Regions from separate parts of the Arthrobacter sp. TE12232 genome, predicted to be linked through region 2. Evidence: riboswitches for the same ligand, from Rfam matches in the RefSeq annotation. Region 2 holds a riboswitch; the other holds the start of a gene.
What was found. A riboswitch is a leader RNA that binds a small molecule or an ion and turns the genes downstream of it on or off. The one in region 2 is predicted to bind S-adenosylmethionine.
Positions count from the first base shown of each region.

Region 1: another riboswitch for S-adenosylmethionine. It lies ahead of metX (homoserine O-acetyltransferase MetX); the one in region 2 lies ahead of ACVWZ7_RS17660 (aminotransferase class V-fold PLP-dependent enzyme).

Region 1 is NZ_JBSSFK010000001.1:1,100,495-1,104,429, forward strand. Features, by position in the region: gene ACVWZ7_RS04930 (MFS transporter) at 1-981, opposite strand, end outside; gene metX (homoserine O-acetyltransferase MetX) at 1,151-2,326, opposite strand; SAM riboswitch class IV at 2,338-2,453, opposite strand; gene ACVWZ7_RS04940 (bifunctional o-acetylhomoserine/o-acetylserine sulfhydrylase) at 2,569-3,885, opposite strand.
Region 2 is NZ_JBSSFK010000001.1:3,948,932-3,952,866, forward strand. Features, by position in the region: gene ACVWZ7_RS17660 (aminotransferase class V-fold PLP-dependent enzyme) at 35-1,465, opposite strand; SAM riboswitch class IV at 1,500-1,613, opposite strand; gene hisN (histidinol-phosphatase) at 1,786-2,598, opposite strand; gene rsgA (ribosome small subunit-dependent GTPase A) at 2,675-3,790, opposite strand; gene aroA (3-phosphoshikimate 1-carboxyvinyltransferase) at 3,774-3,935, opposite strand, start outside.

The DNA.
Region 1 (3,935 bases), 2.8 Mb from region 2:
CAGAACGGCGCCGGCCATGTAGACGGGCTTGCGGCCCACCCTGTCCGAGAGCCGGCCGACCATGGGCACCACGGAGAAGTGGATGAAGTGGGCCACGAGCAGGAGCAGCAGGATCCGGGCGGTGTCGGCGTGGACCACCGTCTTGAGGTAGGTGATTGAGAAGGTGACCACGAGGTAGTACAGGATGTTTTCCGCGAAGCGGAGGCCCATCGCGGTGAACACGCCGCGGGGGTAGCGGCGGAAGACCTCGGCAACGCCGTAGCCCTTGTGCCCTGCCTCAACTTCCTTGCGTGCTTCCAGGAAGATCGGGGCGTCGCTGACCTTGGTGCGGATGTAGTAACCGATGAGGACGATCACGGCGGAGAGCCAGAAGGCGACCCGCCAGCCCCAGCCAAGGAAGTCCGCCGAGGACAGCACGGAGGACAGGATGAACAGCACCGCGGTGGCGAAGAGGTTGCCCAGCGGAACAGCGGACTGCGGCCAGCTGGCCCAGAAGCCGCGGGACTTGCTGGGGCTGTGCTCCGCGACGAGCAGGACGGCGCCGCCCCATTCCCCGCCGACGGCGAAGCCCTGGGCGAAGCGAAGGAAGACCAGCAGCGCCGGGGCCCAGTAGCCGATCTGCGCGAAGGTGGGCAGGCAGCCCATCAGGAACGTGGACACGCCCACCAGGATGATGCTGAGCTGGAGCAGCTGCTTGCGGCCGAACTTGTCGCCGAAGTGGCCGAAGACGATCCCGCCGATCGGGCGGGCAACGAAGCCGACGGCGTACGTGAGGAACGCCGCGAGGATTCCGTCCAGTTCGGTCTGCGAATTCGGGAAGAAGGCCTTGCCAAAGACCAGCGTGGCCGCGGATGCGTAGAGGAAGAATTCGTACCATTCCACCACGGTGCCGGCCATGGAGGCCGCCACCACCTTCTTCAGGCCGGACGTCTTGACGTCGGGCTCGCCTGCGCGCGTCGCGGCAGCGTTTTCCGTGCTCATGACAACTCCTTCGGTGTCGCCTTCGACACCCCGTGGACCATTGGGCTGAGATGTTGTGTGAATTAGCACACACAGCGCTATTCCCAACGAGTATGGTTCCCGGGGCCGTGAGCCACAACGACCATTAGTGCAGAGAGCATCTGCAAAAATGCACAGCCGTGAGCGGCGGCTAGGCGAAGAAATTGCTCCGCAACTGGCCGCTGAGCTGCCCGATTTCGGTGAGGAAGCCGTCGTGGCCGATCGGCGCCTCGATGATGTGCAGCTCGGGGCCCCCCGGCAGGGCCTCGGCCAGTGCACGGGACTGGGCGGGGAAGTACAGGCGGTCCGAGTCCACGGCCGCCACCAGGAACTCGGCCGTGGCCGGGGCCAGGGAGTCCCGGAGGCTTCCGCGTCCGCGGCAGACGTCGTGGCTCATGAGCGCCTCGGTGATGGCGATGTAGCTGTTGGCATCAAAACGCCGGACCAGTTTGTTGCCCTGGTGGTCCAGGTAGCTTTCGACCTGATAGCGTCCGCGCCCGGCCAGCGATCCGGCTTCCAGGGGCGCCTCGGACTCCTGGGCGTTGCGGCCGAACCGGTCGTCGAGCTCGGCCGCGGAGCGGTAGGTGATGTGCGCGATCCGGCGGGCGAGGGCGAGCCCCGCTTCGGGTTCCGGGCCGCCGTAGTAGTCCCCGCCGTTGAAGTTCGGGTCCTGGCGGATGGCCAGGGTCTGGGCCTGAGCGAACGCAATCTGTTCTGCGGTGCTGCTGGCGCCGACGGAAATCACGGCGCAGCGCCGGACCCGCGCGGGGTAGGTCACGGCCCACTCAAGGGCGCGCGCGCCGCCGAGCGAACCGCCCAGCACGGCGTACCAGCTGTCGATGCCCAGGGCATCGGCCAGCCGCGCCTCGGCGGAGGTCGTGTCCCGCAGAGTCACGAGCGGGAACCTCGATCCCCAGGGGCGGCCGTCGGGGGCCGGCGTGGAGGGTCCCGTGGAGCCGTAGCAGCCGCCCAGGATGTTGATCGATACGACGAAGTACTTGTCCGTATCCACGGGGGCCCCGGGTCCGGCCAATTGTTCCCACCAGCCGGGCTCCTCGCTGGCACCGCGGGTCACATGGGTGTCGCCGGTCAGGGCATGTTCAATGAGGACGGCGTTGGAGGCATCGGCATTCAGGGTCCCCCACGTCTCAAAGCCGAGGACCACATCCGGCAGCTGGACCCCGGATTCGAGCTGCAGGTCACCGATCCTGAGGTACCGGACGGTCCCGTCCGGCACCCGGTCAGCTTGGGCGGCGGGTCTTGCGGAAACGGAGTTCCGGGTTGGTTTGGTTTCGGGTTCACCACTGCGGGTGACGGCAATCGTCATATGAGGACCTAACTTCGCGCTTGCCTGCCGTCAGCTGACCGGCAGGCCAGGTCTTCACCCGGGGCACCCCGCCGCAAATGGAGGGTTGCCGGCCAGCAAGCCGGGGCTGTCGCTGGCACTCATGACCTTTTATGAGTGTACGAAACAGCGTGCGGAAATGACGAAGATTGTGACTTCCGTGTGACAGCCGGCGGCCGGCACTCCCCGTCCGTGGGAGGCCGGCCGCCGGTTGTCCGGTGGAGCTAGGCGCTCTTGGCCGCGCGGAATCCGGCGTCGAGGTCCGCAAGGATGTCGTCAATGTGTTCCAGTCCGACCGAGAGCCGCACCAGGCCGGGGTTCACGCCGGCCACGGCCTGCTGCTCGGGCGAGAGCTGACTGTGGGTGGTCGACGCCGGGTGGATCACGAGGGAGCGGACGTCGCCGATGTTCGCGACGTGCGAGTGCAGCTCGAGGGCATCAACGAAGCGTTTGCCGGCCTCCGCTCCCCCGGCGATGTTGAACGCGACGACGGCGCCGGTCCCCTTGGGCCCGTACTTGCGCCCGCGCTCGTACCAGGGGCTGGATGGCAGCCCGGCGTAGGCGACGGATTCGACGTCGTCCCGCGCCTCCAACCATTCGGCCACCTTGGTGGCGTTGGCCACGTGGCGTTCAACGCGCAGGCTAAGGGTCTCGATGCCCTGGGCAATGAGGAATGCGTTGAACGGGGACACGGCGGAGCCGAGGTCGCGCAGGAGCTGGACCCGGGCCTTGAGGATGTAGGAGAGGTTGGCCCCGAGCGCGCCGCCGGCGCCGAGGTCGCGGGCGTAGACCAGTCCGTTGTAGGTGGGGTCCGGGGTGTTGAAGCCGGGGAACCGCTCGGGGTCCTTGCCGAAGTCGAACTTGCCCGAATCCACGATCACGCCGGCGATCGCGGCACCGTGGCCGCCGAGGTACTTGGTGGCGGAATGGACCACGATGTCCGCTCCCCACTCGATCGGCCGGATGAGGTAGGGGGTGGACAGGGTGTTGTCGACGATCAGGGGCACGCCGGCCTCGTGGGCCACCTTGGAAACGCCCTCGATGTCCAGAACGTCCTGGCGGGGGTTGGAGACCACTTCGCCGAAGAACAGCTTCGTGTTGGGCCGGACGGCCTCGCGCCACTGGTCCAGGTTGTCGGGGTCCGCAACGAAGGTCACGGAGATACCGAACTTCTTCAGCGTGTGCGCGAGCAGGTTGTAGGTGCCGCCGTAGAGACTGGGGCTGGCGACCACGTGGTCCCCGGCCTCGGCGATGTTGAGGATCGCGAACGTCTCGGCGGCCTGGCCGGAACTGAGCAGCAGGGCGGCGAGGCCGCCTTCCAGGCTGGCCACGCGCTGTTCCACCGCGTCCTGCGTGGGGTTGCCGATCCGGGTGTAAATGGGGGCAAGTTCAGCGAGGGCGAAGCGGTTCGCGGCGCTTTCGGCGCTCGGGAACACGAACGACGTCGTCTGGTAGATCGGGAGGGACCGGGCGCCGGTGGCGGAGTCCGGCTCCTGGCCGGCGTGGATCTGGCGGGTTTCGAAGGACCAGGCAGTGGACATTATTGCTCCTGTCGGGACTGGGCACAGCACCGCCCGGGGCCATCGGCCCA
Region 2 (3,935 bases):
GTGCCCAGTCAGCAGTGCCCAGTCCAAACAGTGCCTAGTCCAGGGTGCAGGGCGCGGCGCCGGCAGTGCCCGGCGTGTTCGGCGCCCAGTGCGGGTAGCTGCGGGTGTCATTGGCCGGCACCCAGCGGCCGGCATCCACCACGTAATCCCAGCCAAGCCCTGTTTGCCGCAGTTGCCGCAGGCCGGCCAGCAGGCGCTCGGCGTCCTCCAGTCGGGATCCCAGGCCAAAGCTGGCCCGCAGGGAGCCGGCGGGCAGGCCGAGCCGCTTGAGCAGCGGGTGGGCGCAGAAGCGGCCGTCGCGCAGGCCGATCCCGTGTTCGGCCGACAGGTAGGCGGCCACCAGCCCGGCGTCGTAGCCCTCCACGGAGAAGTTCACGACGCCGATGGTGCCTGCGCCCGGCTGACCGTCGGCAAGCGACGAGTCGGCAGACGACGAGTCGGCGAAGATCTGGTGTACGGTCACGCCCTCGATGCGCTGGAGGCCTTCGACCAGGAAGGACCGGATGGCGTCCTCGTGGGCGTACCACTGTGCCGGGTCCAGCTCTGCGATCACTTGGGTGGCGCGGGCCAGCGCGGCCGCGCCCAGGACGTTCGGCGAGCCGCCCTCGTGCCGGGCCGGTCCGGTGGTCCAGCTGACGGAGTCGAGCCGGGCGTCGCGGACGGCGCCGCCGCCAGCCAGGTGCGGGGTGCCGGCGTCGAGCCAGTCCGTGCGCCCCACCAGCACGCCCGTGCCGAACGGGGCGTAGAGCTTGTGACCCGAGAAGGCGAGGTAGTCGACGTCGTCGGCGGCGATATCGATCCGCCGGTGCGGCGCCAGCTGCGCTGCGTCGACGACGATCCTGGCGCCGTACTCGTGCGCCAGCGCGGCGAGGGCGCGGATCGGCAGGATCTCGCCGGTGACATTGGAGGCGCCGGTAACGGCCAGCAGGCTCACACCGCCGCGTGCGAGCTCGTCCCGCAAGCGGTCGATGGTGGCCGCGAGGGTGGGCGCGGCCACGACGCTGCGGTGCGGGACGTTCTGCCAGGGCAGGAGGTTCGCGTGGTGTTCGATGTCGAGGTAGATGACCTCGCCGGCGGGCCGGCCGTCCTGCAACGGCAGGCACCCGGCCAGCAGGTTCAGGGAATCGGTGGTGTTGCGGGTGAAGATGACGGAATCGTCCGGCCGGCCGCCCACGAAGTCCCGCACGATGTCCCGGGCGTTCTCGTAGACCGAGGTGCTGATCTGGGAGGCGTAGCCGGCGCCGCGGTGGACGCTGGCGTAGTACGGCAGGATTTCGTTCAGGTAGGCCGAGACAACGGACAGGGCCGGGGCGGAGGCGCCGTAATCGAGGTTGGCGTAGCGGGCGTGGCCGCCCTTGATCAGCGGGGACTGGATCTCGGCGCCCGTGACGGCGGCGAGCGGGCGTGCGGCGGCGGCAAACCGTGCGTCGACTTCGCGGGCGGCGGGGAAAATGGCAGTTGTCATGGGACCTCACTCGAACAGGACCCCACATCGTGGGAATCCGCGCTTGCCGGGTCCGTTCCGGACCGGCCAGGTCGTCACCCGGGGCACCCCACCGCGACTGGAGGGTTGCCGGCCAGCAAACCGGGGTTTAGCGCTGGCACTCGTGACCTGCATCGAGCGTAGGACATCGGTGCAGCCGGGGAAAAGGCGGCCTCCGAATGTGAAGCGTTTTGTTACGTGCGCGCTGCAATGCGCACGTCGGCCGAAGAAACGACGGTGGCGGCCCCGGAATGGGGGCCGCCGCCGTCGTTTGTTCGATTGTTGAGAAAGGTCGGACGATCCTAGAGGAGGTCGTCAAGTCCGGGGTTGAGCCGCTTGAGCACTTCTGAGTGGAGGATCGAGTTGGTGGCCAGGGCGTTGCCACCGAAGGGGCCGTCCTCGCCCTCGAGCGAGGTGAAGCGGCCGCCGGCTTCGGTGACGATCGGCACGAGGGCGGCCATGTCGTAGAGGTTCAGTTCGGGTTCGCAGGCGATATCCACCGCACCCTCGGCCACGAGGCAGTAGGACCAGAAATCACCATAGGCGCGGGTGCGCCACACTTCCTCGGTGAGGCCCAGGAACTCGTCCAGGTTTCCGCGTTCCTTCCAGCCGCCGAGGCTGGAGTAGGACAGCGACGCGTCCTCGAGCTTGGAAACGTTGGACACCTTCAGCCGGGTGGCGGAGGCCAGGGAGCGGCCGGTGTAGGCGCCCGCGCCCTTGGCCGCCCACCAGCGCTTGCCCAGGGCCGGCGCGCTGACGACGCCGACCACCGGTTCGCCCTCGTCAACGAGGGCGATCAGGGTGGCCCAGACCGGGACGCCGCGGACGAAGTTCTTGGTGCCGTCGATCGGGTCAATGATCCAGCGCCGGGAGCCGTGGCCCGAGCTGCCGAATTCCTCGCCCAGGACCGCGTCGCGCGGCCGGGAGCGGGAGAGCTGGCCGCGGATGGCCTCTTCGGCGGATTTGTCGGCGTCGGTGACCGGGGTGAGGTCGGGCTTCGTCTCGATCCGAAGGTCCAGCGCCTTGAAGCGGCTCATGGTCTGGGAATCGACGGAATCTGCCAGGACATGGGCAAGGCGCAGGTCATCGTTGTAGCTCGAATCGGTTTGGCTCATGGTTCCAAACTACCGTCTAAGCGGGCGGGCCGCCGGGAGGCCGCGGTGCTGCGCCGCGGGCCGGTGAGGGGCCGGATTAGGACACAGTGCCGAGTTCCTTGGTGTCCTGCGCTTCCATCCGCGGGTCTGTGCCCAGCAGCCGGCGCAGGGAGGCCAGCCTTGCCGGCCCGGAGGGACCCGCATGCCCGGCCGCAACCCATGCATCGACGCCGCAGTTGACGGCGGTGGAGTCGTGCTTGCAGCCGCGTTCGCAATCGTCCGTGCCCGGTTCCAGGTCCGGGAAGGACCTCAGGATCCGGTCCGGATCCACGTGGGCCAGCCCGAAGGACCGGATGCCGGGGGTGTCGATGATCCAGCTGCCGGCCGGGGCATCGTTGACTTTTAGCGCCAGCGCGGAGGAAGACGTATGGCGGCCGCGGCCGGTCACCGCGTTGACGCCTCCGGTGGCACGTTCGGCCCCGGTCAGTGCGTTGACCATGGTGGATTTGCCGACGCCGGAATGGCCCAGCATGACGGTGACCTTGCCGTCGAGGTAGCCGCGGAGCCGGGAGACGGCGTCCTTGTCGAGCCGGGCCGAAAGGCCGTCGTCGGAGCGGGCGTCGATGCCTGATGCGGCGGAGTCCGCCGTCTTGGAGATGATGACGGGGAAGTCGAGGTGCGTGTAATTGGACAACAGCTCGGCGGGATCCTTGACGTCGGCCTTGGTGACGAGCAGCAGCGGCTCAATGCCGGCGTCGTACGCGGCCACGAGCGCGCGGTCGATGAAACCGGTCCGGGGCTCGGGATTGGCCGCCGCCACCACCACCACGAGCTGGTCGGCGTTGGCCACAACGGCCCGTTCGATCGGGTCCGTGTCATCGGCACTGCGGCGCAGCAGCGTCTTGCGGTCCAGGATCTTCACCAGCCGGGCGAGGGTGTCAGGTTCACCGGTAACGTCCCCGACGAGGGAGACGAAGTCGCCGGCCACCACGGGATTGCGGCGCAGTTCCCGGGCCCGCGCGGCGATGATCTTGCGTTCCCCGGGGGTGCCTTCGCCGACGACGGCGGTGTAGCGGCCGCGGTCAACGGTGATGATGCGGCCCGTGACGGCGTCGTCGTAGCTGGGCCGGTCCTTGGTGCGGGGCCGGGAGCCCTTCTTGTTCGGACGGATCCGGACATCGGACTCGTCCCAGGAATCAGTGCTGCGTGCCACCGGCGCCGTCCTCGTCCGTGGTGGGTCCCTGCGCCAGCATGGCTTCCCAGAGCCGTGGGAAGTCGGGCATCGTCTTGGCCGTGGTCGCGATGTCCTCGACCTCGACGCCTGGCACGGCCAGGCCGAGGATGGCGCCGGCCGTGGC